3 regions of the Pseudomonas sp. S34 genome follow, and region 2 is predicted to be linked to each of the others. Evidence: predicted binding sites of a transcription regulator. Region 2 holds the regulator's gene; each other region holds the start of a gene.
What was found. Region 2 encodes sigma-54, which starts transcription at its own class of promoters, with help from an activator protein. Its sites were predicted from a motif close to ANTGGCATNNANNTTGCTNT; they were not measured.

Region 1 (9,949 bases), 3.1 Mb from region 2:
GTCGGACACGAAAGCACCGTGAACACGAATCGGCAGGCTGGTACCCGGCGGCATGTAGAGCATGTCACCGTGGCCCAGCAGTTGTTCGGCGCCGCCCTGGTCGATGATGGTCCGCGAGTCGATCTTGCTCGATACCTGGAACGCCATGCGGGTCGGGATGTTGGCCTTGATCAGACCGGTGATCACATCCACCGACGGACGCTGGGTCGCAAGGATCAAGTGGATACCGGCCGCACGAGCCTTTTGCGCGATACGGGCGATCAGTTCTTCAACCTTCTTGCCGACGATCATCATCATGTCGGCGAATTCGTCGACTACGACCACAATGGTCGGCAGCTTCTGCAGCAGTGGCGCTTCGTCGTGGATGCTTTCGCGCTTGTACAGCGGATCGCTCAACGGCTCGCCGGCGTCCTGGGCTTCCTTGACCTTGGCGTTGAAGCCCGACAGGTTTCGCACCCCCATCTTGGCCATCAACTTGTAGCGTCGCTCCATCTCGGCAACGCTCCAGCGCAGGGCGTTGGCGGCGTCCTTCATGTCGGTGACAACCGGGCACAGCAGGTGCGGAATGCCTTCGTAGATCGACAGTTCCAGCATTTTCGGGTCGATCATGATCAGCTTGGCGTCTTCCGGGCCAGACTTGAACAGGATCGACAGGATCATCGCGTTCACACCCACCGACTTACCGGAACCGGTGGTACCGGCGACCAGCAAGTGCGGCATTTTCGCAAGGTCGGTGATGACCGGCTTGCCGCCGATGTCATGGCCCAGGGCCAGGGTGACCGGGGATTTGAAGTTGTCGTACTCCGGAGTCGACAACACCTCGGAGAAACGCACGATCTGCCGATCTTCGTTGGGAATCTCGATACCGACCGTGGTCTTGCCCGGAATCACTTCCACCACGCGCACGCTGGTCACGGCCAGGGAACGGGCCAGGTCTTTGGCCAGGTTGGAGATTCGGCTGACTTTTACCCCGGCCGCCGGCTGGATTTCGTAACGGGTGATCACCGGGCCCGGGTGGATCGAATCCACTGCGACTTCAACGCCGAATTCCTTGAGCTTGATTTCCAGCAAGTGGCCAACCGCAGCCAGGGATTCAGGCGAGTAATTGAGTTGTTTCTTTTCCGCCGGATCGAGAATCGAAATCGGCGGCAAGGTGCCTTCCACGGCGCTGTCGACGAACAGCGGCGCCTGCTTCTCTTTTTCGACGCGTTTGCTCGGTGCGGCGGGCTTTGGCGGCGCGGGCGCAATCACCGGCGGCACCTGCTTCTCGCGCTCGGACATGTGCTTGCTCAGGGCTTGCTCACGTTCGATCAGGCGCTCCTTGACCTTGGCCTGCTCGCGTTTGTCGGTGACGGTCGGCGCAACCACTTCATCCATACGGTCGTCGACTTCACGCAACTGGGCAACCAGCTGTTTGCGCTCGGTACGGGCCGCCCACCAGCGATTGGCGGCGCCCTGGAACAGTTCGAACAGGTCGAGGGTGATCTTGCCGGTGATGTCCATCACCTTGAACCACGACAGGTCGGTAAACACGGTCAGGCCGAACAGGAATAACGCAATGAACAACAGCGTACTGCCCTGGATATTCAGGGCGTTCCTGGCCAGTTCGCCGAGGCTTTCCCCCAGCGCACCGCCCGCACCGGCCGGCAGACCGGTCGCGGCATGAAAATGGATATGGGCCAGAGCGGCGCCCGACAGCACCAGGAACACCAGGCCGATCAGGCGCCAGGAGAACAGCCACCCGCTCCACTGCCACGGTTCGTGACGCTGGCGGAAGATCTGGTACGCCTTGATGGCCAGCAGCAACGGAAAGATGTAGGCGAAGTAACCCAGCACCATGAACAGGATATCGGCGCTGTAGGAGCCCGCTGGTCCGCCGAAGTTCTGCACGTCGTCGATCTTGCTGTTATGGCTCCAGCCCGGATCATCCTTGCCATAGGTCAACAAGGCCATCATCAGGAACAGGCACAAGGCACCGATGGCGATCAGCGCACCTTCCTTGAGTCGGTAGTGCAAGTGCTGGCGCCAGAGCGGCACGACGGCTGGTTTGGGTGCTGCGGTGGATTTCTTCAAAACGCTTCTTTTCCTGCGCCAATGGCGCGTCCATCTGGTGAATGTCTATAAAAACCGCGAAAAAACTGCCCAATCCAGGCAGGTAATAAAGTTAACACGTGTAACCGGGACTACTTTTAACACTGCACCCCTGTTTCTATAAACACGGCGCACACTGAATATATGTAACACGCAGGGCATTGTACGGGTTTGTACGCACGACGCCATGCTTGAGACCCTTGGATGCAGCATAGTCAACAGCACATGACATGCCATTCAATTTGAGCATGCATTCTCTTTGGTGACAAAGGCTTATGAGGTGTTTTTTATGAGTGAAGCGAAGCATTCCCGCCTGATTATCCTGGGCTCCGGCCCTGCCGGTTACAGCGCGGCAGTTTATGCCGCCCGCGCCAACCTCAAGCCGGTTGTCATTACCGGCATCCAGGCAGGCGGCCAGCTCACCACCACCGTCGAAGTGGATAACTGGCCAGGCGACGTTGAAGGCCTGACCGGACCGGTGCTGATGGATCGCATGCAAAAACACGCCGAACGCTTTGCCACCGAGATCGTTTACGACCACATCCATACCGCCAAGTTGCAACAACGACCGTTCGAGCTGATCGGCGATGGCGGCACCTACACCTGCGACGCCTTGATCATTGCCACCGGCGCCTCCGCGCAATACCTGGGCCTGCCGTCGGAAGAAGCGTTCGCCGGCAAAGGGGTTTCGGCGTGCGCGACCTGTGATGGATTTTTCTATCGCAATCAAGTGGTTGCCGTGGTCGGCGGCGGCAACACGGCGGTCGAGGAAGCCTTGTACCTGTCGAACATCGCCAAAGAAGTGCACCTGATCCATCGGCGCGACAAACTGCGCTCGGAGAAAATCCTCCAGGACAAACTCTTTGAAAAGGCCGCCAACGGCAATGTTCGCCTGCACTGGAACCAAAACCTGGACGAAGTGCTCGGCGATGCCAGCGGCGTGACCGGTGCCCGCCTGCGGGACAGTCACACGGGTGAAACCCGGGAGCTGCCGCTGGCCGGGGTGTTTATCGCCATCGGCCATAAACCCAACACCGACCTGTTCACAGGCCAGCTGGAAATGCGCGACGGGTATCTGCTGGTCAAGGGTGGCAGCGAAGGCGATGCCACCGCTACGGCGATTGCAGGTGTGTTTGCCGCCGGTGACGTGGCCGACCACGTTTATCGCCAGGCCGTTACATCTGCCGGTGCCGGTTGCATGGCGGCGCTGGACGCTGAAAAATACCTGGACGACATTCCAACCGTTTGAAGGCAAACTTTATGGCGGGCCAACACCCGCCACTGCCCTCCCCTTCTGCAAGCCCGGATGCCATGCTGACTTGGTTACAACGCAATACCTTGCATTTCCCTCCACTGGAAAAGGCCATGCGCGACCCCAACGGGCTGCTGGCTGCCGGTGGTGATCTGTCCGCCGATCGGCTGATCTCGGCCTATCGCCACGGCTGCTTCCCCTGGTTTTCCGAGGGCCAGCCAATCCTCTGGTGGTCTCCGGACCCGCGTACGGTGCTGTTTCCCGACGAATTGCACGTCTCGCGCAGCCTGAACAAACTGCTACGCCAGCAACGCTATCAAGTGACCTTTGACCAGGACTTCGCCGCCGTCATCCGCGCCTGTGCCGCGCCCCGGGATTACGCCGACGGCACCTGGATCACCGAGGCCATGCAGGACGCCTACATCGAACTGCACAGGCGTGGCCACGCGCACTCGGTGGAAGTGTGGGACGGGGACGAACTGGTGGGCGGACTCTACGGCCTGGCAATGGGCCAGCTGTTTTTCGGCGAGTCCATGTTCAGCCTCGCTGACAACGCCTCGAAATTCGGCTTTGCCACACTGGTGCGGCATCTGAAAGACTCGGGTTTTGTACTGATCGATTGCCAGATGCCCACCGATCACCTGCACAGTCTCGGAGCCCGGGCGATACCCCGCCATGAATTTGCCAACTATCTGGCCAGGCATCTGGACCAGCCCAATCGCGCTAGCTGGGTTTGCTGAGCGACTTTTGCGCAGGTGGCTTACACTTATTCAAAAGCATTATCCCGAGGGTTGATCATGACCGAGTTGGCGCGATTGAAGTTCTATGCCACTCAGCCGCACTCTTGCAGTTATCTGCCGGAGGAGCAGGCCACAACCCTGTTCCTCGATCCTAGCCAGCCCATGGATGTGCATGTCTATGCAGACCTGTCGGAGATGGGGTTTCGTCGCAGTGGCGATCATCTCTATCGGCCGCATTGCCAGAATTGCAATGCCTGCGTTCCGGCGCGCATTCCCGTGGGACAGTTCACGCCCAACCGGCAACAGAAACGCATCTTCAAGCGCAACGTGGATTTGCAGGTACGTCCAGCCAAGCCCGGTTTCAACGAAGAATACTTCGACCTCTACCAGCGCTATATCGAACAGCGTCACGCCGATGGCGACATGTACCCGCCGAGTCGCGACCAGTTTTCGACATTCCTGGTGCGGGACCTGCCGTTTTCAAGATTTTATGAATTTCGCCTGAATGGCCGGCTGCTGGCCGTCGCCGTCACCGATTTACTGCCGAACGGTCTTTCGGCGGTCTACACCTTCTACGAACCCTCCGAAGAGCGTCGCAGCCTTGGGCGCTATGCGATCCTGTGGCAAATCGCCGAGGCCAGGCGGCTGGGGCTGGATGCGGTCTACCTCGGCTACTGGATCAAAAACTGCAAAAAAATGAACTACAAGACTCAATATCGCCCTATCGAGTTGCTGATTAATCAGCGCTGGGTGGTTCTAAACTAGAGCCGGCCCTAAACCCCTTGGCTTAAACCCCATTTTTCGGGCACAATGCACGCCGCTTTTGCCTGGCGCAGTTGCACCGGGCCATTCATTGGACACCGAGGGCTTTACTGCATGTCGAAAGAAGACAGCTTCGAAATGGAAGGCACTGTCGTCGACACCCTGCCCAACACCATGTTTCGTGTGGAGTTGGAAAATGGGCACGTCGTAACCGCGCACATCTCCGGCAAGATGCGCAAGAACTACATCCGTATTCTTACCGGCGACAAAGTGCGCGTAGAGCTGACTCCTTATGACTTGAGCAAAGGGCGCATCACTTACCGCGCTCGATAAGGTTGGAGCGAGCCTGCTCGCGAAAAACCTGACGGTACCGCGTCAAGTCAGAGTCCCCGCATCATCATTGACGAACATCGCGAGCAAGCTCGCTCCTACAGAGATAGGGCTCACTCGCTAAGCAAGTCAATACAAAACGCCCGGCTTATGCCGGGCGTTTTTGTTTGTCTGTAATTTACCTCCCCCCTGTAGGAGCGAGCCTGCTCGCGAAAAACCCGAGGGCGCCACGTGAAACCAGACTTCCCGCGTCATCGTTAACGACCATCGCGAGCAGGCTGAACCGGTCAAGTAATCCCGGACACCGGTTACGGTGCTTATGCCGCCTTTTGCTCCATGGCTATTGGCGACAGATAGTTGTTGTAGCTGTGGAGCCTCGTGCGGTTGTAGTACATGAAGAAGCGCACCATATCGGTTTTTGCTTCCTCGATCTTGCTGTAGCCACTACGAGGCACCCATTCTGATTTCAGCGTGCCAAAAAATCGCTCTGTTGGAGCGTTGTCCCAACACTGCCCGCGATGACTCATGCTTTGCAATATGTCTCGACGCTTCAGTTCTTCCTGAAACTTGCGGCTGGTGTACTGACAGCCCTGATCCGAATGGAACATCAGTCCCGGAGGACACATTCGAACCTCTATTGCCATGCGTAGCGCCTTGCTGACCAAGTTGGCGTCATTGACCAGCGAAAACGCCCAGCCAATGACGCGGCGAGCAAACAAATCGATCACGATGGCCAGATGAACCCAGCGCTCACCCACCATCAAGCTGGTCACGTCGCCACACCAGACCTGATCGACTGCAGCCGGCTTAAAATTGCGTTTGAGCCGATTGGGCACGACAAATGCTTCAACACCTTTGGATCTGAATGGGTGAGGCTGGCGTTGTTTACTGACAATGTTGGCCTCCCTCATTAGCGTTCTGACAAGGCCTCTTCCGATCGCGATGTTTTGGGACTTCAGGTTCTTGCTGATCATTCTGGAACCCATGGCTTCCCGGCTTTCGCTGTGCAGTTCAACCACTTTCAGCTTGAGTTCTTCGCGTCTGATCCGCGGTTTGGCTCGCCGCTGAAGCCACTCATAAAAGCTGCTGCGCTTCACATCGAAAACACGACACACAATGGCAGTCGGGAACGACTCTCTTAGTTCCGCAATCATCGAAAACGATCGGGATCCGACATCAAGAGAGCGGTAGCCTTTTTTAAGATCTCGGCTTCCATTTCCATGCGCTTGATCTTGGCCTTCAGTTCCTGGATCTGGCGTTGATCTTCGGTAATCGCCTTAGTGCCTTTAACTGGCTGCCCCTCGCGCTCCTTGCGAACCTGATCGACCCAGCGCCGTAAAGCGGTGGGCCCGATATCCAGCGATGCACAAACGTCTGGAACCGGGCAGTTATCATCAAGCACCATGCTGGCAGCATGCAGCTTGAACTCGCGGGTATAGACCTTTCTTTCGTTCATGGAACCTCCAAGTTGGCGAAATCATATCGCCCTTAAGAGGTGTCCGGAATTATTAGGCCAGTTCAGGCTCGCTCCTACAGACAGCGGATATGCCGATCAACAGACAGCAAAAAGGCGCCTCTCGGCGCCTTTTTGTTTTGCTTTTGAACGTCAGGCCATCTCGGCCGTGGTCTCGAACTCGAAGGTCAGCTCCCCGTCCTTGATGTCGATGTGTACCACACCGCCATGCTCGGCCAGTTCGCCAAAGAGAATCTCCTCCGCCAGCGGACGCTTGATCTTGTCCTGGATCAGGCGAGCCATTGGGCGAGCCCCCATCGCCGCGTCATAACCACCTTCGGCCAGCCAGTTGCGGGCCGCATCGGTGACTTCCAGCAACACTCGCTTGTCTTCCAGTTGCGCCTGAAGCTCGGTAAGGAACTTGTCCACCACGCTCTTGATAACCTCATGACTGAGGCGACCAAACTGGATGATGGTGTCCAGACGGTTGCGGAATTCCGGCGTGAAGCTCTTCTTGATCACTTCCATCGCATCGGACGAGTGATCCTGATAGGTGAAACCGATCGAAGCGCGGGCTGCGGTCTCGGCACCGGCGTTGGTCGTCATGATGACGATCACGTTACGGAAATCCGCTTTGCGCCCGTTGTTATCGGTCAACGTACCGTGGTCCATGACCTGCAGCAGCAGGTTGAAGACTTCCGGATGCGCCTTTTCGATTTCATCGAGCAACAACACGCAGTGTGGCTGCTTGGTGATGGCTTCGGTGAGCAGACCGCCCTGATCGAACCCGACATAACCAGGAGGCGCACCGATCAGACGCGATACGGTGTGGCGCTCCATGTACTCGGACATGTCGAAACGAATCAACTCGACACCCAAGGCCTTGGCCAACTGACGCGCCGCTTCGGTCTTACCGACACCGGTAGGCCCTGCGAACAGGAACGAACCGACAGGCTTGTCAGGGGACTTGAGGCCGGCACGGGACAGCTTGATCGCAGTTGCCAGCGAGTCGATAGCGGCATCCTGACCGAACACGGTCAACTTCAGGTCACGCTCGAGGTTACGCAGCAGCTCCTTGTCGGAACTGGTGACGTGTTTTGGCGGAATCCGCGCGATTTTCGCGACGATGTCCTCGACTTGCGGCACTTCGATGCGCTTCACACGCTTCTCGACCGGTTGCAGGCGCTGATAGGCACCCGCCTCGTCGATGACATCGATGGCCTTGTCCGGCATATGACGGTCGTTGATGTAACGCGAGGCCAGTTCGGCAGCCGCGCGCAGGGCCTCATCACTGTATTCGATATTGTGATGGCTTTCGAAACGCCCTTTCAGGCCGCGCAGAATGCCAATGGTGTCTTCCACCGAAGGCTCCGACACATCGACCTTCTGGAAGCGCCGGGCCAAGGCACGGTCCTTCTCGAAGATGCCGCGGAATTCCTGGAAGGTGGTTGAACCGATGCAACGGATATCACCCGAGGACAGCAGCGGCTTGAGCAGGTTCGAGGCATCCATGACGCCACCGGACGCGGCACCCGCACCAATGATGGTGTGGATCTCGTCGATGAACAGAATCGCCTGCGGACGTTTTTTCAGTTCATTGAGCAACGCCTTGAAGCGCTTCTCGAAATCGCCACGGTATTTGGTCCCGGCCAGCAACGCGCCGAGATCAAGAGAGTAAACCACGCTGTTGGCCAGCAGGTCCGGTACCTGGTCGTCGACAATGCGCTTGGCCAGGCCTTCGGCAATCGCGGTTTTACCCACGCCCGCCTCGCCCACCAGCAGCGGATTGTTTTTGCGCCGACGCGCCAGGATCTGCGCAACGCGCTCGACTTCCAGCTCACGCCCCACCAGCGGATCGATGCGACCCTGGCGCGCGAGTTCGTTGAGGTTGCTGGCATAAGCATCCAGGGGATTGCCTGAGGAAGAAGACTCACCGCCCTCGTCGTCCTGCATATCTTGCTCACCTTCAGAGTGATCGCCATGCCCCGGCACTTTGGAAATGCCATGGGCGATGTAGTTGACGACATCTATACGGGCAACGCTCTGCTGTTTCAGCAGGAACACCGCCTGACTCTCTTGCTCACTGAAGATCGCGACCAGCACGTTGGCGCCAGTCACTTCGCGTTTGCCCGAGCTCTGTACGTGAAACACAGCACGTTGCAGCACACGCTGGAAGCCCAGGGTTGGCTGGGTTTCGCGATCCTCGTCATGCACGGGGATCAATGGCGTGGTGGAGTCGATGAACTCCTGCAGGTCATGCTTGAGTTTGTCGAGGTTTGCGCCGCACGCACGCAGAACGGTGGCGGCAGCCTCATTGTCCAATAGGGCCAGCAAGAGGTGCTCGACGGTCATGAACTCATGACGCTTCGAACGAGCTTCCTTGAAGGCAAGATTGAGGGTGACTTCGAGCTCGCGGTTTAACATAGCTTCACCTCATACCCAAGTGTCCGGCGATTAACCGTCCTTCTCGATTTCACAGAGTAGCGGATGCTGGCTTTCCCTGGCGTACTGGTTGACCTGCATGGCCTTGGTCTCGGCGATGTCGCGGGTAAACACTCCACATACTGCCCGTCCTTCTGTGTGGACGGCCAGCATGACCTTGGTCGCCAGCTCGCGATTCAGGTTAAAAAACACCTCGAGCACTTCGACGACGAAATCCATCGGTGTGTAGTCATCATTGAACAAAACCACCTTGTACATCGGCGGCGCCTGTAAAGCAGGCTTGGCCTCCTGAACAGCAATGCCTGCGGAATCGTCGTCGTGTTCCTCCGGGCGATCCTTCTGGAGAGTCGGGCGATCCTGATTGAATGTTAGTCGAATCTGGCTGATTGCATGCATGGAAAGAAAGGTTCGTCAGTTGTTCAAATACAGTGGTGGGGGCGGCTATCAGCGATTTCAACTCCGACTGCCGGGTCAGCTTGACTATCGGCAAAACGGTGTTACAACCAATAGAGCCCACAGTGGGTAAAAAAGGTCCGCGGAGTCAATCTTATTTACAGATTCGACTGCGGATGTACTGGATGATACTCCAGTGATGGAGTCTGTTGCAGAGGGAGTTGGGTATGTCAGGCGGCAAGGTCAGCGGCAAGGTCAAATGGTTCAACAATGCCAAGGGTTACGGTTTCATCAATGAGGACGGCAAGGCAGAAGACCTGTTTGCCCACTACTCCGCCATCCAGATGGAAGGTTATAAAACCCTGAAAGCCGGACAAGCTGTCGTATTCGATATCATCCAGGGCCCCAAAGGCCTGCACGCGGTCAACATCGGCAACCCGGCGGGCGCTTCGAAAGCAACGGCATCCGCCCCGCAACAGACCGTTA
Region 2 (9,949 bases):
GAGGTCGCGGTGGCGGACCTGGACGTTCTTCAGGGATTGTTGCAGCGTTTGCCCCAGACGCTCGGTCAGGTAGACGGAACGGTGATGTCCGCCAGTGCAGCCAATGGCAATGGTGACGTAGGCGCGGTTGCTGGCGGCAAAACGAGGCAGCCACTTTAGCAGGTATGTGGAAATGTCCTGGAACATCTCTTCGACATCCGGCTGGGCCGCCAGGTATTCGGCAACCGGTTGATCGAGCCCGGACTGTTCGCGCAACTCCGGTTTCCAGTAAGGGTTGGGCAGGCAGCGCACATCGAACACCAGGTCGGCGTCCACCGGCATGCCGCGCTTGAAGCCGAAGGATTCCACCAGGAACGCAGTCCCCGGCTCCGGCTGATTCAACAGACGCAGTTTGATGGCATCGCGCAGTTGATACAGGTTCAGGCTGGTAGTGTTGATCTTGAGATCGGCGAGGTCGGCAATCGGCCCGAGCAGGACGCTCTCGACGCTGATGGCTTCGGCCAGCGAGCGGTTGGCGTTGGTCAGGGGGTGACGTCGGCGGGTTTCCGAGAAACGCTTGAGCAGGGTTTCTTCGTCGGCGTCCAGGTACAGCACATCGCACTGGATGTGGCGGGCACGGACTTCCTCGAGCAGGTCGGGGAAGCGTGACAGGTGGCTGGGCAGATTGCGCGCGTCAATGGAAACGGCGACCAGCGGCTGCAACATCTCGGTATGAACCAGGGCGCGTTCGGCCAGCTCCGGCAGCAGACCGGCTGGCAGGTTGTCGATGCAGTAGTAGCCGCTGTCCTCAAGAACGTCGAGGGCGGTACTTTTACCTGAGCCGGAACGGCCACTGACGATGATCAAGCGCATGATTACTGACCGTTTTGCTCGTCAAGGACAACCTGATACAGGGCTTCGTTGCTTGCAGCACTACGTAGCTTTTCGCGAACTTCCTTGCGGTCGAGCATGCTGGCGATCTGTCGCAGCAGCTCAAGGTGCGCATCGGTGGCGGCTTCCGGGACCAACAGCACGAACAGCAGGTCAACCGGCGCGCCGTCGATGGCGTCGAAATCGATAGGGGCGTCCAGGTGCATCAATGCACTGATGGGCGAAACACAGCCCTTGAGACGGCAATGTGGAATAGCGATGCCATTGCCAAACCCGGTGGAGCCGAGTTTTTCACGGGCGATCAGCGCCTCGAAGACATCTTGCATCTCCAGGGCCGGCACTTCGCGGGCGATAAGATTGGCAATTTGTTCGAGGGCTTTCTTTTTACTGCCTCCCGGCACGTTCACCAGGGAACGGCCGGGGGTCAGGATACTTTCAAGTCGGATCATGGGTTGGGAGTGTTAACGACCGGTTGCGCCCTGGAGGAGGCTCTGGGTCTTTTCCTTATGCTTTTTGAGTTGTTTATCCAGCTTGTCGGTGAGTGCGTCGATCGCGGCATACATATCGGTATGTTCCGCGTTGGCGACCACTTCATTCCCGGGAATATGCAGCGTGGCTTCGATTTTCTGCTTCAGTTTTTCGACGGTCATCGTGACCTGCACATTAGTGATCTTGTCGAAATGTCGCTCCAATCGTTCGAGTTTTTCGCCGATGTAGGTGCGAAGAGGTTCGGTCACTTCCAGTTGGTGTCCACTGATGTTGACTTGCATACAGCTTCTCCTTCGTTGCCAGTGCATAAAGCGGTAGATCAGATGATCTACCACTGGAACGCTGTGGCGTGGCCCTACATCAACCGCTTGCGTTCGCTCGAAGGCGCGATCCCGAGGGATTCGCGGTACTTGGCGACGGTGCGGCGAGCCACCTGAATGCCTTGTGCCTCCAGTAAACCAGCGATCTTGCTGTCACTCAACGGCTTTTTCTGATTTTCCGCTGCAACCAGTTTTTTGATGATCGCCCGGATCGCCGTGGATGAGCATTCGCCGCCTTCGGAGGTGCTTACGTGACTGGAAAAAAAGTACTTCAGTTCATAAATGCCCCGGGGGGTGTGCATGAACTTCTGGGTGGTCACCCGTGAAATCGTCGATTCATGCATGCCGACCGCTTCGGCGATGTCATGCAGGACCAGCGGCTTCATGGCTTCGTCGCCGTACTCCAGAAAGCCGCGCTGATGCTCGACGATCTGGGTGGCAACCTTCATCAGGGTTTCATTGCGGCTTTGCAGGCTCTTGATGAACCAGCGGGCCTCCTGCAACTGATTGCGCATGAAGGTATTGTCGGCGCTGGTGTCGGCGCGGCGCACGAAACCGGCGTACTGGGCATTGACCCGCAGCCGTGGCACCGACTCCTGATTGAGCTCCACCAGCCAGCGCTCGTTGTCCTTGCGTACGATGACGTCAGGGACGACGTACTCGGCTTCGGTGGACTCGATCTGCGAGCCCGGGCGCGGGTTGAGGCTCTGGACCAGCTCGATGACCTGGCGCAGCTCATCTTCCTTGAGCTTCATGCGACGCATCAACTGGCTGTAGTCGCGGCTGCCAAGCAGGTCGATGTAATCGGTGACCAGGCGCTTGGCCTCGGCCAGCCAAGGGGTCTTGGCAGGCAGCTGGCGCAATTGCAGCAGCAGGCATTCGCCCAGGTTGCGGGCGCCGATGCCGGCGGGCTCGAATTGCTGGATGCGGTGCAGGACGGCTTCGATTTCGTCCAGTTCGATGTCCAGTTCCGGGTCGAACGCTTCGAGGATTTCCTCGAGGGTTTCGTCCAGGTAGCCCTGATTGTTGATGCAGTCGATCAGGGTCACGGCGATCAGGCGATCGGTGTCGGACATCGGGGCCAGGTTCAGTTGCCACAGCAAGTGGCTCTGCAGGCTTTCGCCGGCCGAGGTGCGGGTGGTGAAGTCCCACTCGTCATCATCATTGCTGGGCAGGCTGCTGGCGCTGGTCTGGTAAACGTCTTCCCACGCGGTGTCGACGGGGAGTTCGTTGGGGATACGCTCGTTCCAGTCACCCTCATCGAGGTTATCAACCGTCGGGGCGCTTTCCTGGTAGGAGGGCTCCTGGATGTCGGTGTTGGGCTTTTGTTCGGCGTTATCGGCCAGGGGGTCGGAATTGTCGAAGTCGTCGCCTTCTTCCTGGCGTTCGAGCATCGGATTGGACTCCAGGGCCTCCTGGATTTCCTGTTGCAGGTCCAGGGTCGACAATTGGAGCAGGCGGATGGCCTGTTGCAGCTGCGGTGTCATCGTCAGCTGCTGGCCCATTCTCAAGACTAGCGATGGTTTCATGGCAGGGGCTTAACACCTTATTCGCCGGCGCACATGCGCCATCCACTACAGGGCGCCGGGGCGCCAAACTTAAGCAAATTATATGCCTGAAACTAAAGGGTTTGCCTAGAGCGCTGTAACAATAAAAAACTATAAAGCGGTGTTGCTGCGCTGCCCTTGTCGAGGGCTGACCACGCTTGTCGGCACGGAGGCGCTGGTGAGTGGCTGCTCAGGTGCCCGGGCAACTGCCTGGGCACGGCTCAGCGCTTACAGGCGGAACTCATGGCCCAGATACACTTCCTTGACCAGGTCGTTGGCCAGGATGGTCTCTGCGTCGCCTTCGGCAATCAGTTGGCCGTCATTGACGATATAGGCGGTTTCACAGATATCCAGGGTTTCACGAACGTTGTGGTCCGTGATCAGCACGCCAATGCCCTTGGCCTTGAGGTGGTGAATGATCTGCTTGATGTCGCCGACCGAAATCGGGTCCACGCCGGCGAAGGGCTCGTCGAGGAGGATGAATTTCGGGTTGGTGGCCAGGGCGCGGGCGATTTCCACGCGACGGCGCTCACCACCGGACAGGCTCATGCCCAGGTTGTCGCGGATGTGGCTGATGTGGAATTCCTGCAGCAGGCTTTCCAGCTCCTTGCGACGACCGGCCTTGTCGAGTTCCTTGCGGGTCTCGAGGATGGCCATGATGTTGTCGGCCACCGACAGTTTGCGGAAGATCGATGCTTCTTGCGGCAAGTAGCCGATACCAGCCTTTGCGCGGCCGTGCATCGGTTGGTGGCTGACGTCCAGGTCATCGATCAGGACGCGGCCCTGGTCGGCTTGCACCAGGCCGACGATCATGTAGAAGCAGGTGGTCTTGCCGGCGCCGTTCGGGCCAAGCAGGCCGACGATCTGGCCGCTGTCGATGGACAGGCTGACGTCACGCACGACCTGGCGGCTCTTGTAGCTCTTGGCCAGATGCTGAGCTTTCAGAGTTGCCATTACTGGGCCTTTTTCTCGTCGGTTTTCTTCTTCGGCTGGATCACCATGTCGATACGCGGACGCGCCTCGGTGATCTTGCTGCCTGTGGCTCGACCGGCGCTGGCGAGTTTCTTGTCCGTGTCGTAGACAATTTTCTCGCCTTGGGTGACGTTGTTGTCCTTGTCGACAACTTTGGCCTTGTCGATCAGTACGACGCGATTTTGCGAAGCGTGATACTGGATCGTCACGCCCCAACCCTGAACTGGCTTGGTATCGCCAGCCGTTTGCAATTGCTCGAAGTACGCCAGGTTGCCCACCGAGGTCACTACGTCAATGTCGCCAGCCGGCGTGCGGGTGATGGTAACGGTGTTGCCTGTCACCTTCATCGAGCCTTGGGTGATGATCACGTCACCTTTATAGGTGGCAATACCTTGCTTGTCGTCCAGTTGGGCATCGTCGGCCTGAATACGGATAGGCTGCTGTTGGTCTTCCGGCAGAGCCCAGGCGCTCACGCTTCCCAGTGCTGCGCCCAGACTGAGCAAAATCGGGAGGGTTTTAACGAGCCTCATACTGTCCTCTTACGTTCGATAGCAGGTGTATCCTGCTTTCTTTCAAATACGCTTTCATTCCCTTGCCAGTCGATACACCGCCAGCGCCGTCGATTCTAACGTCTTGCTCGGTCTGCGCATATTGCTGCTGCGGGAACACGGTCATGCGGGTGCTGGTGATCAGGGTTCTACGGTTTTTCTCGTCGAAGCGCGTGATGCGCACGTCATCGATCAGTTCGACCTGTGTGCCATCAGGGTTGACCTCGCCGCGCAGGCTCTGGACGTGCCACGGGAATTCAGTGCCGCGGAACACATTCAGGTCGGGGTTGGTCAGCAATGTCACCTCGGTCGCTTTCACGTGCTCGACCTTGTCGGACACCAGATCATATTGCAGCTTGCCGTCGGGCAGGTACTGCACGCTGTGGGCGTTGATGGCGTAATAGTCGATCGCGCTTTCATCGACCGGCGTTACCGGCTTGTCGAGGAAGCGTTCCGGGCTGATGTTCCAGTAGCCAACCGCAGCGAATATCGCCGCGATGCAACTGAACATCAGGGTGTTGCGAAATTTTTTGCTCAGCATAGTGGGCTCACAGGTACGCCGCATTGGCCGCGTCGAGGCGGTCCTGGGCGCGCAGGATCAATTCGCAGAATTCGCGAGCGGCACCTTCGCCGCCACGGGCGAGGGTGATGCCGTGGGCGTGTTCACGTACGAAGCTGGCGGCATTGGCCACCGCCATGCCCAGGCCGACGCGGCGAATCACCGGCAGGTCCGGCAGGTCGTCGCCGAGGTAGGCCACCTGTTCATAGCTCAGGTTGAGTTGGGCCAGCAGTTCGTCGAGTACCACCAGTTTATCCTCGCGACCCTGATAGAGGTGCGGGATACCGAGGTTTTTGGCCCGCCGCTCGACCACCGGGGTCTTGCGGCCACTGATGATGGCGGTCTGCACGCCGGCGGCCATCAGCATCTTGATGCCCTGGCCGTCGAGGGTGTTGAACGTCTTGAACTCGCTGCCGTCTTCGAGGAAGTACAGGCGCCCATCGGTCAGCACGCCATCGACATCGAACACTGCCAGCTTGATCTGTTTGCCGCGTTGCAGCAGGTCCGCACTCATCACATTACTCCTGCACGCAGCAAGTCGTGCATGTTCAAGGCGCCGACCGGGCGGTCTTCACTGTCGACTACGACCAGCGCGTTGATTTTATGGTCTTCCATGATTTTCAGCGCTTCGGCGGCGAGCATCTCGGCGCGGGCAGTCTTGCCGTGTGCTGTCATGACCTGGTCGATGGTAGCGCTATGGATGTCGATGCTACGGTCCAGCGTGCGACGCAAGTCACCGTCAGTAAAGATCCCGGCCAGCTTTCCGTCGGCTTCCAGAATCACGGTCATGCCCAGGCCTTTGCGGGTCATTTCCATTAGCGCGTCCTTCAGCAGGGTGCCGCGCTGTACTTGCGGTAACTCTTGCCCGGCGTGCATGACATTTTCCACTTTCAGCAGCAGGCGTCGGCCCAGGGCGCCGCCGGGATGGGAAAAGGCGAAGTCTTCGGCGGTAAAGCCACGGGCTTCCAGCAGCGCGACTGCCAAGGCATCGCCCATGACCAGGGCGGCGGTGGTCGACGAGGTGGGGGCCAGGTTCAACGGACAGGCTTCGTGCTCGACGTGAACATTCAGGTTGACCTCGGCGGCCTTGGCTAGCGGCGAGTCAGGCTTGCCGGTCACGCTGATCAACTGAATGCCCAGGCGCTTGATCAGTGGCAGCAGGGTCACGATTTCATTGGTGGAGCCGGAATTCGAGAGCGCCAGAATGATGTCGTCGCGGGTAATCATGCCCATGTCACCGTGGCTGGCTTCAGCCGGGTGCACAAAAAACGCCGTGGTGCCGGTGCTGGCCAAGGTCGCGGCAATCTTGTTGCCGATGTGTCCCGACTTGCCCATGCCGACCACGACCACGCGGCCTTTGCTGGCCAGAATCATCTCGCAAGCGCGTACGAAATCTGCGTCGATATGGGGTAGCAGGCCTTGCACGGCTTCTACCTCGAGGCGGATGGTGCGTTGTGCAGATTGAATCAGGTCGCTGGATTGGCTCATGTCAGAAATCGTATAGCCTGATGAAAAGGCGGCGATTATAACGGTTATGATCGAAACCCTCACGCTAGTTCGTCGCGCATTGCCATCCTTGTTGCCGGAAACCTTCTAAACGGGGCCTTCAACCTGTCATGCAGTTGAACATGACCTGGCTTTGGCCTTGGGCGCGCAGCCGTTGCAGTGATATAGTTCGCCGCCAGTTCGGCCTGCCCGGGAGGTATGTGCTTTTGTCAGAAAGCCAGGCGTCCGAGTGAGAGGCTGCATCGCAAGGAGTTTAGATGAGTGCCGATAACGCCTACGCGGTCGAGCTGAAGGGACTGTCCTTCAAGCGCGGTGCGCGCAGCATTTTCAATAATGTCGATATCCGTATCCCGCGCGGCAAGGTCACCGGCATCATGGGGCCTTCCGGGTGTGGCAAGACCACGCTCTTGCGTCTGATGGGCGCCCAGTTGCGGCCCACCAAGGGCGAAGTCTGGGTCAACGGTCAGAACCTGCCAAAACTGTCGCGCAGCGACCTGTTCGACGCGCGCAAGCATATGGGCGTGCTGTTTCAGAGCGGCGCACTGTTTACCGACCTCGATGTCTTCGAGAACGTCGCTTTTCCGTTGCGTGTTCATACTCAACTGCCGGATGAAATGATCCGCGACATTGTCCTGCTCAAATTGCAGGCCGTGGGCTTGCGCGGTGCCATCGAGCTGATGCCCGATGAGCTTTCCGGCGGCATGAAGCGCCGTGTTGCGCTGGCCCGGGCGATTGCGCTCGACCCGCAGATCCTCATGTACGACGAGCCCTTTGTCGGCCAGGACCCCATCGCAATGGGCGTTCTGGTGCGCCTCATCCGGTTGCTCAACGATGCGCTGGGCATCACCAGCATCGTGGTATCCCACGACCTGGCCGAGACCGCGAGCATTGCCGATTACATTTATGTGGTGGGCGATGGTCAGGTGTTGGGGCAGGGGACGCCGGACGAGTTGATGAGTTCGGATGAACCGCGCATTCGTCAGTTCATGACCGGCGAACCCGATGGCCCGGTTCCGTACCACTTTCCAGCGACGGATTACCGCGCAGATCTTCTGGGGAAGCGCTGATGCGCAGAATTTCATTGATGGAGCGCGTTCGCCGCTTCGGCCAGGCCGGCATCGATGTGCTGGCGGTGTTCGGGCGTTCGAGCCTGTTCCTGTTCCATGCCTTGCTCGGCCGGGGCGGTATCGGTGGCGGCTTCGGGCTGCTGGTCAAGCAGTTGCATTCGGTGGGCGTGATGTCCCTGGTGATCATCGTGGTCTCCGGGGTGTTCATCGGCATGGTGCTGGCGCTGCAGGGCTTCAACATTCTTTCCAGCTATGGTTCAGAGCAGGCTGTCGGGCAGATGGTGGCGCTGACGCTGCTGCGTGAACTGGGGCCGGTGGTGACCGCCTTGCTGTTCGCCGGGCGCGCAGGTTCGGCGTTGACCGCCGAAATCGGCAACATGAAGTCCACCGAGCAGTTGTCCAGCCTGGAAATGATTGGGGTCGACCCGCTCAAGTACATCATCGCGCCACGCCTGTGGGCCGGTTTCATCTCCCTGCCGGTGCTGGCGATGATTTTCAGCGTGGTGGGTATCTGGGGCGGCTCGTGGGTAGCGGTCGACTGGCTGGGGGTCTATGAGGGCTCCTACTGGTCGAACATGCAGAACAGCGTGACGTTCGCCGACGATGTGCTCAACGGGATCATCAAAAGTATCGTCTTTGCCTTTGTCGTGACCTGGATCGCCGTATTCCAAGGCTATGACTGCGAACCCACTTCCGAGGGGATCAGTCGTGCCACTACCAAGACCGTTGTATATGCCTCGTTGGCAGTACTCGGCCTGGACTTTATTCTGACCGCCTTGATGTTTGGAGATTTCTGATGCAAAACCGCACCCTGGAAATCGGTGTCGGCCTTTTCTTGCTGGCTGGCATCCTGGCTTTGCTCTTGTTGGCGTTGCGGGTCAGTGGCCTGTCCCCGACTCCGAGCACCGACACGTATAAACTTTACGCCTACTTCGACAATATCGCCGGTTTGACGGTCAGAGCAAAGGTGACCATGGCCGGTGTGACCATCGGCAAGGTCACGGCCATCGATCTGGATCGCGACAGTTTCACCGGTCGGGTGACCATGCAGCTGGAAAAACGCATCGATAATCTGCCGGCGGACTCCACTGCATCTATCCTGACTGCTGGCCTGTTGGGCGAGAAGTACATCGGTATCAGCGTGGGCGGGGAAGACACCCTGCTCAAGGATGGTGGAACCATCCATGACACGCAGTCATCGCTGGTGCTCGAAGACCTGATCGGTAAATTCCTGCTCAATACCGTTAGCAAAGAAGCTAAATGAGGAACTGTTAAATGATCTCTATCTTGCGACGTGGCCTGTTGGTAATGCTCGCGGTGTTTCCGTTGGTGTCCCACGCCGTAGCGGCGACTTCGGCGCACGATCTGGTGCAGGACACAACCAACCGTATGCTCGCGGACCTGGCGGCAAACAAAGAGAAGTACAAGCAGGATCCGCAAGACTTTTATGCGGCGCTGAACACCATCGTCGGGCCGGTCGTGGATGCCGAGGGTATTTCCAAGAGCATCATGACGGTCAAGTACTCGCGTAAAGCTACGCCTGCACAGATGAAGACCTTCGAAGAAAACTTCAAGAAGGGTCTGTTCCAGTTCTATGGCAATGCCTTGCTGGAGTACAACAACCAGGGCATCACCGTTGAACCGGCCAAAGACGAGTCGGGCGACCGTACCAGTGTAGGCATGACTGTCAAAGGCAGCAGCGGCTCGATCTATCCAGTGTCCTACACGCTGGAAAAGATCAACGGCGAGTGGAAACTGCGCAACGTCATCATCAATGGCATCAATATCGGCAAGCTGTTCCGCGATCAGTTCGCCGATGCGATGCAGCGCAATGGCAACGACCTGGACAAGACCATCAATAGTTGGGCCGGGGAAGTCGCCAAGGCCAAGGAAGCCACCGACAAGAAACCAGAGCAGTCAGCCCAATGAGTGAGTCGGCAGTCCAGATGGACGAAGCGGGCGAGCTGCGACTCAGTGGCGTGCTGGATTACCGCACCGGCCCTGGCCTGCGCGAGCAGGGCAAGGCGCTGATCAAGGCCAGCAACGCTGCAGCGCTGGTGGTCGATTGCTC
Region 3 (9,949 bases), 710 kb from region 2:
TCAGTTCCAGGCCTTGCGTCCGAAATTCGAAGCGATTGCCGGGGTCTTTGGCGTCAAGCGTGTAGGGCTGATGCCCAGCGAGCGTCGGCACATGGAACTCAATGCACTGCTCGGTGCGCTGGAGTTTCCGGTGCTGTCGATCGACATGGGCGGTTCCATTGTCGCGGCCAACCGTGCGGCGGCGCAGTTGCTCGGGGTGCGCGTCGACGAGGTGCCGGGGATTCCCCTGTCGCGGTACGCCGAGGATTTCGATTTGCCGGAACTGGTGCGCGCCAACAAGTCGCGGATCAACGGGCTGCGGGTCAAGGTCAAGGGGGATGTGTTCCTGGCCGACATCGCGCCGCTGCAATCGGAGCATGACGACAGCGAGGCCATGGCCGGTGCGGTGCTGACATTGCACCGCGCCGACCGGGTGGGCGAGCGCATCTACAACGTGCGCAAGCAGGAGTTGCGCGGCTTCGACAGCATCTTCCAAAGCTCGAAAGTCATGGCCGCCGTGGTGCGCGAAGCGCGGCGCATGGCGCCATTGGATGCACCGCTGTTGATCGAAGGGGAAACCGGCACCGGCAAAGAGTTGCTGGCGCGGGCCTGCCACTTGGCCAGTCCTCGAGGGCAGTCGCCGTTGATGGCGCTCAATTGCGCCGGTCTGCCGGAGTCCATGGCCGAGACGGAGCTGTTCGGTTACGGCCCGGGTGCCTTTGAAGGGGCGCGGGCCGAAGGCAAGCTCGGGCTGCTGGAGCTGACGGCGGGCGGCACGTTGTTTCTCGATGGCGTCGGGGAAATGAGCCCGCGCTTGCAGGTGAAATTGCTGCGTTTTTTGCAGGACGGTTGCTTCCGTCGTGTAGGCAGTGATGAAGAGGTCTACCTCGACGTGCGAGTGATCTGCGCGACCCAGGTCGACCTGTCCGAATTGTGCGCTCGCGGTGAGTTCCGCCAGGACCTCTACCACCGCTTGAATGTGTTGTCGCTGCACATCCCGCCGTTGCGCGAATGCCTCGACGGTTTGACGCCGCTGGTGGAGCACTTCCTTGATCAGGCGAGCCGGCAGATTGGCTGTCCGCTGCCCAAACTCGCCCCGGCAGCCATGGAGCGGCTCAGCCACTACCATTGGCCGGGTAACGTGCGTCAACTGGAGAACGTGCTGTTCCAGGCGGTTTCCCTGTGCGACGGCGGCACGGTCAAGGCCGAGCATATTCGTCTGCCGGATTATGGCGTGCGTCAGCCCCTTGGCGATTTTTCGCTGGAGGGTGGGTTGGACGAGATCGTCGGGCGTTTCGAGAAGGCGGTACTGGAACGGCTTTATTCGGAACATGCTAGTAGCCGATTGCTCGGCAAGCGACTGGGTGTTTCCCACACAACGATTGCCAACAAGTTGCGTGAATATGAAATAGGCAAACTGGAGCGTTAAAAACACACTCAAATAATAACTCTTCTCGAGTGTCAATATTTATCCAGTGCTGTCAGTTCGCATTTAAGGCGATAAAGCTTCTGCTATTGATCTGAATCATGGAACTTATAGTGGAAGCCATCTAGGCTCCTCTCAAAGTTTGGCAGGAGCGCTGACCATGCCATCAATGGATGACTCTACCCAGCGAGTTCGCAAAGAAACTCGCCTCTTCTATTTCCTGATCATTGTTCTGTTTCCACTGTTATCGGTGGCGATAGTCGGTGGTTACGGTTTTTTTGTCTGGTTTCTGCAAATGCTCCTCGGGCCGCCAGGCCCCCCCAACTGATCGCCATCTATCTCTAATTCAGCAGGGAGTACGGGACATGGGAAAGACGCTGCACATTGCCAGTCTGGTAGTACATGCCCGTCCGGCCCTGTTCGAGGCGGTGAAAGCCAACTTGCGTTTGCTCAAGGGCGTTGAACTTCATCAGGAAAGCCCTGCCGGCAAACTGGTGGTTGTGCTGGAAACCGATCACGAAAGCCAGATTCTTCAGCGAATCGATCAGATCAATCGCTTGCCAGGCGTGCTCAATGCCGCCCTGGTTTATCACGAGATTCTCGATGTAACGGGAGAAAGCACATGCCTATGACGCGGCGAGAGTTTGTCAAAGCCCAGGCTGCCGGGATCGCGGCAGCGGCTGCGGGCCTCCCGGTGTTTACCTCTGCCAGCAACCTGATTACCGAACAAGACATGGTCGCCCTGGACTGGAACAAGGCGCCCTGTCGTTTTTGCGGCACCGGTTGCAGCGTCATGGTGGCGACCAAGGACAACAGGGTTGTTGCAACTCACGGCGACGTAAAAGCCGAGGTCAATCGCGGGTTGAACTGCGTCAAAGGCTACTTTCTATCCAAGATCATGTACGGCGTTGATCGGCTGACTCAGCCACTGTTGCGCATGACCAATGGGCAATATGACAAACAAGGCGAGTTTCACCCGGTGTCCTGGAAACAGGCGTTCGATGTGATGGAGTTGAAGTACAAGGAGGCGCTGAAGAACAAGGGCGGGGAGTCTATCGCCATGTTCGGTTCCGGACAGTGGACGATCTGGGAAGGGTACGCGGCCAACAAATTGATGAAGGCGGGGTTTCGCTCGAACAACATCGATCCCAATGCACGCCATTGCATGGCCTCGGCGGTCATGGGCTTTATGCGCACGTTCGGTATCGATGAGCCAATGGGCTGTTATGACGATATCGAAGTCACCGATGCATTCGTCTTGTGGGGTTCGAACATGGCGGAAATGCATCCGATTCTGTGGAGTCGGGTCACTGATCGCCGTTTAAGCCAGCCGAATGTGAAAGTGGCCGTGCTCTCTACTTTCGAACATCGCAGTTTTGAACTGGCCGACATTCCGATGGTGTTCAAGCCGCAGACGGACCTGCTCATTCTCAACTACATCGCCAATCACATCATTGAAAGCGGTTCGGTCAACAAAGACTTCGTCAGCAAACACACCAAGTTCGCCAAAGGCACGGATGACATCGGCTACGGTTTGCGTGCCGATAATCCGCTGGAAATGAAAGCCAAAAATGCCGACAAGGCGAACACCTGGACCGACATCGACTTCGAGCAATTCGCCGCTTTTGTAAAACCCTACACCCTTGAGCGCACCGCGAAAGAAACCGGTGTGCCGGCCGAGCGCCTCAAGGCATTGGCCGAACTGTACGCCGACCCCAAGCGCAAGGTGGTTTCGTTCTGGACCATGGGCTTCAACCAGCACACCCGGGGTGTGTGGGCCAACAACCTGATCTACAACATTCACCTGCTGACCGGGAAAATCAGCGAGCCGGGCAACAGTCCTTTCTCCCTGACGGGCCAGCCTTCGGCCTGCGGGACGGCACGTGAAGTGGGTACGTTCTCCCATCGTTTGCCGGCCGACCTGGTGGTCACCAATCCGGCGCACCGCGCCACCGCGGAAAAAATCTGGAAGCTCCCGGCGGGCACCATCAAGGAAAAGGTCGGGTTCCATGCCGTGCAGCAGAGTCGCATGCTCAAGGACGGCGTGCTCAATGTGTATTGGACGATGGCCAGCAACAACATGCAGGCCGGGCCCAACATCATGCAGGAAGTGCTGCCGGGGTGGCGCAACCCCGAGAACTTCGTAGTGGTGTCGGATGTGTATCCCACCGTCTCGGCACAGGCGGCCGATCTGATTTTGCCGACGGCGATGTGGGTCGAGAAAGAGGGCGCTTACGGCAACGCGGAGCGGCGTACGCAGTTCTGGCATCAACTGGTCTCGGCGCCGGGTGACGCCAAGTCGGACCTTTGGCAATTGGTCGAGTTTTCCAAGCGCTTTAAAACCGACGAGGTCTGGCCGCAGGAACTGTTGGACGGCTCACCGCAATACAAGGGCAAGACCCTGTATGAGGTGCTGTTCAAGAATGGCCAGGTCGATCAGTTCCCTGTTGAACAAATGGCGGCAGGCTATCAGAACGACGAGGCCCGGGATTTCGGTTTCTACCTGCAAAAAGGCCTGTTCGAAGAATATGCCCAGTTCGGCCGTGGACATGGTCATGACTTGGCACCCTTTGATCGTTATCACTCCGAGCGCGGTTTGCGCTGGCCTGTCGTCGAAGGCAAGGAAACGCTTTGGCGCTTCCGCGAAGGTTACGATCCGTATGTCGAGAAGGGCAGTGGCGTGCAGTTCTACGGCTACCCCGATAAGAAGGCAATCATCTTCGCGCTGCCTTACGAGCCTCCTGCGGAAGCCCCGGACGCGGACTTCCCGTTCTGGTTGAGCACCGGTCGGGTGCTTGAGCATTGGCACACCGGGACTATGACCCAGCGTGTCGAAGAACTTTATAAAGCTGTCCCCGATGCGCTGGTCTACATGCACCCGGCCGATGCCAAGGCCTTGAATGCCCGGCGTGGCAGCGAAGTAAAGCTGATCAGTCGGCGCGGCGAGATGCGTGCGCGGATTGAAACCCGGGGGCGCAACAAGCCGCCCCAAGGCCTGGTGTTCGTGCCGTTTTTCGATGCCAACAAGCTGATCAACAAAGTCACGCTTGATGCGACGGACCCGATCTCCAAACAGACCGATTACAAGAAATGCGCGATCAGGATTGAGTTGATCAAGACGGCATAAGGAGAGCTTTCATGAATTTTCGTTCGCTGTCCTTGCTTGTCATGCTGCTGATGTGGCTGCCCGCGACATTTGCGGCAGAACCCGGTTACCCACTGGATGCGCCGGCACCGGATGGACGGCGAGTCGGCGGGACCCTGACCCAGGAGCTGCCGGCACCGCCCATTGCCGAAGACGAGAACAAGGACCTCAAGCGTGAGCGCAATTACCCCGATCAACCGCCCACCATACCCCACAGCATTCGCGGGTATGCCATCGACATGAACAGCAACAAGTGCCTGACCTGCCACAGTCGCGCCAACAGTGCGCGTACCCAGGCGCCGATGATCAGCATCACTCACTACATGGACCGCGACGGCCAGGCATTGGCCGCGGTGTCGCCGCGCCGATACTTCTGCAACCAGTGTCACGTGCCGCAAAAGGATGTGAAGCCACTGGTGAGCAACAGCTTCAAGAACATCGACCAGGTCTTGCAAGACGAAATCAACCACCAGCCGAAACCTTGAGGAAAGGCCATGAAATCTTTGCTTGCCTTGCTCAAGGATTATTGGGGTGTGCTGCGTCGGCCCAGTGTGCATTACAGCCTGGGTTTCCTGACCCTCGGCGGGTTTATCGCCGGGGTGATTTTCTGGGGTGGGTTCAACACCGCGCTGGAAGCGACCAACACCGAGAAGTTCTGCACGTCCTGCCATGAAATGCGCGACAACGTTTTTGTCGAGTTGCAGGAAACCATTCACTACACCAACCGCTCGGGCGTGCGCGCCACGTGCCCGGACTGTCACGTCCCCCATGAGTGGACGCACAAGATCGCCCGCAAGATGCAGGCTTCCAAGGAGGTCTGGGGCAAGCTGTTCGGCACTATCAGTACCCGGGACAAGTTTCTGGGCATGCGCCGGGAGCTGGCCGAACACGAGTGGGCACGGCTCAAGGCCAACGATTCCCGGGAGTGTCGCAACTGCCATAACTTCGAGTTCATGGACTTCACACGCCAGGGTAAACGCGCCGCCAACATGCACTCCACCTCCTTGGCCAGTGGCCAGGCGACCTGTATCGATTGCCATAAAGGCATTGCCCACAAATTGCCCGACATGAGCGGCGTGAAAGGTTGGTAGCCGGCTTTTCACGGCATTGCCGCCAAGCGGCATAACCGCGCCGGTTTTTCGTCTTCGATACATCGTTCGATTCCCTTCTGATTAGCCTCCAGCCCCTTGTTTAAAGGGGGTTGGAGCCGCTGCGCGCAAGTTGGTCTGCAAATTGCTACAACCTGCGCAACACAGCAGTGGGCGGCAAACGTCCGGCAGGCAGAGGAAAGAGTGTGGACAAGTACCTTTATGTGGCAATGACCGGCGCCAGCCAGAATGCACTGGCGCAAAAGGCTCATGCCAACAACCTCGCGAACATCTCCACCAACGGCTTCCAGAAAGACCTGGAGCAGGCCCGTTCGATGCCGGTGTTCGGTGACAGCTTTCCGGCGCGTGCGTTTGCCATGTCCGAACGCCCGGCCACGGATTTCTCCCCTGGCTCACTGGTGGAAACCGGCCGCGACCTCGACGTTGCCGTGCAAGGCAACGGCTGGATTGCCGTACAGAATCCCGATGGCGGTGAAAGCTACGTGCGCACCGGCAGCCTGAACGTTGACGCCCTGGGTGTGCTGCGCGCCGGCAACGGCATGCCGGTCATGGGCAATGGCGGGCCGATTTCCGTGCCGCCGGAGCAGCAGATCGAAGTCGGCGAGGACGGCACCATCAGCATCCGCGCGATGGGCGAAGGTCCCCGGGTGATGGCGGAAGTCGATCGCATCAAGCTGGTCAACCCGGACTTCAAGAACATGACCAAGGGCCTGGATGGTTCGATCCACACCAAGGACGGCGCGCCTGCGCAGGCCGATGCCAACGTCAAGCTGGTGTCCGGGTTCCTCGAGTCGAGCAACGTCAATGCCGTGGAGGAGATGACCTCCGTTCTGGCCCTGGCCAAGCAGTTCGAGCTGCACATCAAGATGATGAACACCGCCAAAGACGATGACCAGGCCATGGCTCGGGTCTTGCAGATCAGCTAATTACCAGAACGTCGCGCCGTAAAACAGGCGCACGAGGAGAATCGAATGCTTCCGGCTCTATGGGTTGCCAAGACAGGTCTGTCCGCCCAGGACACCAACCTGACCACCATTTCCAACAACCTGGCCAACGTGTCGACCACGGGTTTCAAACGTGACCGCGCCGAGTTCCAGGACCTGCTCTACCAGATCAAGCGCCAGCCAGGCGCCCAGTCGACCCAGGACAGCGAACTGCCGTCGGGTCTGCAACTGGGTACCGGTGTGCGCATCGTCGGTACCCAGAAAAACTTCACCGCCGGCAGCCTGCAAACTACCGAGCAGCCGCTGGACATGGCCATCGACGGCCGTGGTTTCTTCCAGATCCTGCAACCGGACGGCACCACGTCCTACACCCGTGACGGTACGTTCCACCTGGACTCCAACGGCCAGATCGTCAACGCCAGCGGCTTTGCCCTGGAGCCGGCCATTGTCATTCCGAACGAAGCGCAGACCTTCACGGTCGGCCGCGACGGCACCGTGTCCATCACCGTTGCCGGCAACCCGGCAGCCCAGGTGATCGGCAACCTGCAAACCGCCGACTTCATCAACCCGGCCGGCCTGCAGGCGGTGGGCAACAACCTGTTCCTGGAAACCGCCGCCAGTGGCGCGCCGCAAGTCGGCACTCCGGGCCTGAACGGTTTCGGCTCCACGCTGCAGAACACCCTGGAAACGTCCAACGTCAGCACCGTTGAGGAGATGGTCAACATGATCACCACCCAGCGCGCCTACGAGATGAACTCCAAGGTGATCTCCACCGCCGACCAGATGCTCTCGTTCGTAACACAGAATCTGTAATCAAGTCTATGTGGCGGCCATTGGGCCGCCTGCAACACCGTGAGGTAGGGTCATGAATCGCTATGTATCTGTTCTGGCACTGAGTGGGATCACCGCGCTCGCAGGTTGCGTGCCTGCGACGCCCAAGCCCAATGACCCTTACTACGCTCCGGTGTTGCCGCGCACGCCGTTGCCGGCGGCCGCGAACAATGGCTCGATCTATCAGGCCGGTTTCGAGCAGAACCTCTACAGCGACCGCAAGGCGTTCCGGGTCGGTGACATCATCACCATCACCCTGAACGAAAGGACCCAGGCCAGCAAAAACGCCAACTCGCAAATTGGCAAGAACAGCAAGGCCAACATCGGCCTGAGTTCGCTGTTCGGCAGCAGCGCCACCACCAACAACCCGTTCAGCGATGGCGACCTGAGCCTGAGTGCCAGCTACGAAGGTGACCGCGCGACCAAGGGGGACAGCAAGGCGGCTCAGGGCAACACCCTGACCGGTTCGATCACTGTCACCGTCGCCGATGTGTTGCCCAACGGCATTATCGCGGTACGCGGCGAGAAGTGGATGACCCTCAACACCGGCGACGAGCTGGTGCGGATTGCCGGCCTGGTTCGCGCCGATGACATCGCCACCGACAACACCGTGCCGTCGACCCGTGTCGCCGATGCGCGCATCACCTACTCGGGCACCGGTTCGTTTGCCGATGCGAGTCAGCCAGGCTGGTTCGACCGTTTCTTCCTCAGCCCGCTGTTCCCTTTCTAGGTGGCTACGTTGAATTTCAGAAGTCTCATGATGGCTGCGTTCCTGATGTCCGCGGCGTTCAACGTTCAAGCCGAGCGCCTGAAGGACATCGCCAGCATTTCCGGCGTGCGTTCCAACCAATTGATCGGCTACGGCCTGGTGGTCGGGCTGAACGGCACCGGCGACCAGACGACGCAGACCCCGTTCACCCTGCAGACCTTCAACAACATGCTCTCGCAGTTCGGCATCAAGGTGCCGCCGGGTTCGGGCAACGTGCAGTTGAAGAACGTCGCGGCGGTGTCGATCAGTGCCGATTTGCCGGCGTTCGCCAAGCCGGGTCAGCAGGTCGATATCACCGTTTCGTCCATCGGTAACTCCAAGAGTTTGCGTGGCGGCACCTTGCTGCTGACGCCACTCAAGGGTATCGATGGCAACGTCTATGCGGTGGCCCAAGGCAACCTGGTGGTCGGCGGTTTCGACGCGGAAGGGCGAGACGGCTCGAAGATTACCGTCAACGTTCCGTCGGCCGGTCGCATCCCCGGTGGTGCATCGGTGGAGCGCGCGGTGCCGAGCGGTTTCAACCAGGGCAACAGCCTGACGCTGAACCTCAACCGTTCCGACTTCACCACCGCCAAGCGCATCGTCGACAAGATCAACAACATGCTCGGTCCTGGCGTGGCCCAGGCCATCGACGGCGGGTCGATTCGCGTCACCGCGCCGCTCGATCCGAGCCAGCGCGTCGACTACCTGTCGATCCTGGAAAACCTCGAAGTCGATCCGGGCCAGGCAGTCGCGAAAGTCATCATCAACTCCCGTACCGGCACCATCGTGATCGGCCAGAACGTCAAGGTTTCCCCGGCCGCAGTGACCCATGGCAGCCTGACCGTGACCATTACCGAAGACCCGATCGTCAGTCAGCCCGGCCCTCTGTCCAATGGCACGACGGCGGTGGTGCCGCGTTCGAAGGTCAACGCCCAGCAGGAAGCCAAGCCGATGTTCAAGTTCGGCCCTGGTACCACCCTCGACGAGATCGTGCGGGCGGTGAACCAGGTTGGCGCGGCACCGGGTGACTTGATGGCCATCCTCGAAGCGCTGAAGCAGGCCGGCGCTCTGCAAGCCGATCTGATCGTGATCTGAGGACGGCCATCGTGGATATGCGCAAGAGCGGTCTGGTCAGCAGCAGCGATTCGGGCTCCTATTCGGACCTCAATCGCCTGAATCAGCTCAAGGTCGGCGACAAGAACAGCGACGGCAACATGCGCAAGGTGGCGCAGGAGTTCGAATCGCTGTTCCTCGGTGAGATGCTCAAGTCCATGCGCTCGGCAACCGAAGCGCTGGGACAGGACAATCCGATGAACACGCCGGCGGCCAAGCAGTACCAGGAAATGTACGACCAGCAACTGGCCGTTTCCATGTCCCGCGAGGGCGGTGGTATCGGTCTGGCGGACGTGCTGATGCGCCAGATGTCGAAGAACAAGCCATTGGCGCCGGGCGAGGCCGCTGCTGCATCGCTGGCCAGGCAAGAGGCTGCCAAGGCCGCCGTGCAAACGCCGGTGGCGGCGGGCACGGTTGCGGTCAATGGGCCGCTGTCGCGGGTCAATGGCCAGCGTCCATTGTGGGCTTCGCGATCGGTCCATGCGCCGCAAGAGGCGGGCGAGGGTGGTCATCGCAATGACATGGCTCTGATCAATCAGCGACGCCTGGCGTTGCCGCCGAAGCTGGCTGATCGTCTGTTGGCCGGGCTGGTGCCTTCGGCGACGGCCGCAGCCACGACGATCAACAAGACACCGTTGCCTGAGCGCGCGA

Region 1: a site for sigma-54 is predicted at 2,310-2,329, ahead of PspS34_RS18050 (DNA translocase FtsK). Genes of this name have one in related genera too.
Region 3: a site for sigma-54 is predicted at 5,771-5,790, ahead of PspS34_RS07255 (flagellar basal body rod protein FlgF). Genes of this name have one in related genera too.

Annotation. Positions count from the first base shown of each region.
Region 1 is NZ_CP019398.1:4,037,221-4,047,169, forward strand. It holds gene PspS34_RS18050 (DNA translocase FtsK) at 1-2,073, opposite strand, end outside; gene trxB (thioredoxin-disulfide reductase) at 2,381-3,340, shown strand; gene aat (leucyl/phenylalanyl-tRNA--protein transferase) at 3,403-4,083, shown strand; gene PspS34_RS18065 (arginyltransferase) at 4,141-4,848, shown strand; gene infA (translation initiation factor IF-1) at 4,960-5,178, shown strand; gene PspS34_RS18075 (IS3 family transposase) at 5,493-6,329, opposite strand; gene PspS34_RS28675 (IS3 family transposase) at 6,326-6,631, opposite strand; gene clpA (ATP-dependent Clp protease ATP-binding subunit ClpA) at 6,782-9,052, opposite strand; gene clpS (ATP-dependent Clp protease adapter ClpS) at 9,083-9,466, opposite strand; gene cspD (cold shock domain-containing protein CspD) at 9,691-9,949, shown strand, end outside.
Region 2 is NZ_CP019398.1:942,483-952,431, forward strand. It holds gene rapZ (RNase adapter RapZ) at 1-852, opposite strand, end outside; gene ptsN (PTS IIA-like nitrogen regulatory protein PtsN) at 855-1,319, opposite strand; gene raiA (ribosome-associated translation inhibitor RaiA) at 1,332-1,640, opposite strand; gene PspS34_RS04010 (RNA polymerase factor sigma-54) at 1,715-3,208, opposite strand; gene lptB (LPS export ABC transporter ATP-binding protein) at 3,455-4,180, opposite strand; gene lptA (lipopolysaccharide transport periplasmic protein LptA) at 4,180-4,728, opposite strand; gene lptC (LPS export ABC transporter periplasmic protein LptC) at 4,715-5,287, opposite strand; gene PspS34_RS04030 (HAD family hydrolase) at 5,295-5,819, opposite strand; gene PspS34_RS04035 (KpsF/GutQ family sugar-phosphate isomerase) at 5,819-6,793, opposite strand; gene PspS34_RS04040 (ATP-binding cassette domain-containing protein) at 7,069-7,878, shown strand; gene mlaE (lipid asymmetry maintenance ABC transporter permease subunit MlaE) at 7,878-8,675, shown strand; gene mlaD (outer membrane lipid asymmetry maintenance protein MlaD) at 8,675-9,142, shown strand; gene PspS34_RS04055 (ABC transporter substrate-binding protein) at 9,154-9,807, shown strand; gene PspS34_RS04060 (STAS domain-containing protein) at 9,804-9,949, shown strand, end outside.
Region 3 is NZ_CP019398.1:1,651,103-1,661,051, forward strand. It holds gene PspS34_RS07225 (sigma-54-dependent transcriptional regulator) at 1-1,408, shown strand, start outside; gene PspS34_RS07230 (periplasmic nitrate reductase, NapE protein) at 1,566-1,733, shown strand; gene PspS34_RS07235 (chaperone NapD) at 1,771-2,037, shown strand; gene napA (nitrate reductase catalytic subunit NapA) at 2,028-4,532, shown strand; gene PspS34_RS07245 (nitrate reductase cytochrome c-type subunit) at 4,544-5,035, shown strand; gene PspS34_RS07250 (cytochrome c3 family protein) at 5,045-5,641, shown strand; gene PspS34_RS07255 (flagellar basal body rod protein FlgF) at 5,845-6,585, shown strand; gene flgG (flagellar basal-body rod protein FlgG) at 6,631-7,416, shown strand; gene flgH (flagellar basal body L-ring protein FlgH) at 7,469-8,164, shown strand; gene PspS34_RS07270 (flagellar basal body P-ring protein FlgI) at 8,192-9,280, shown strand; gene flgJ (flagellar assembly peptidoglycan hydrolase FlgJ) at 9,292-9,949, shown strand, end outside.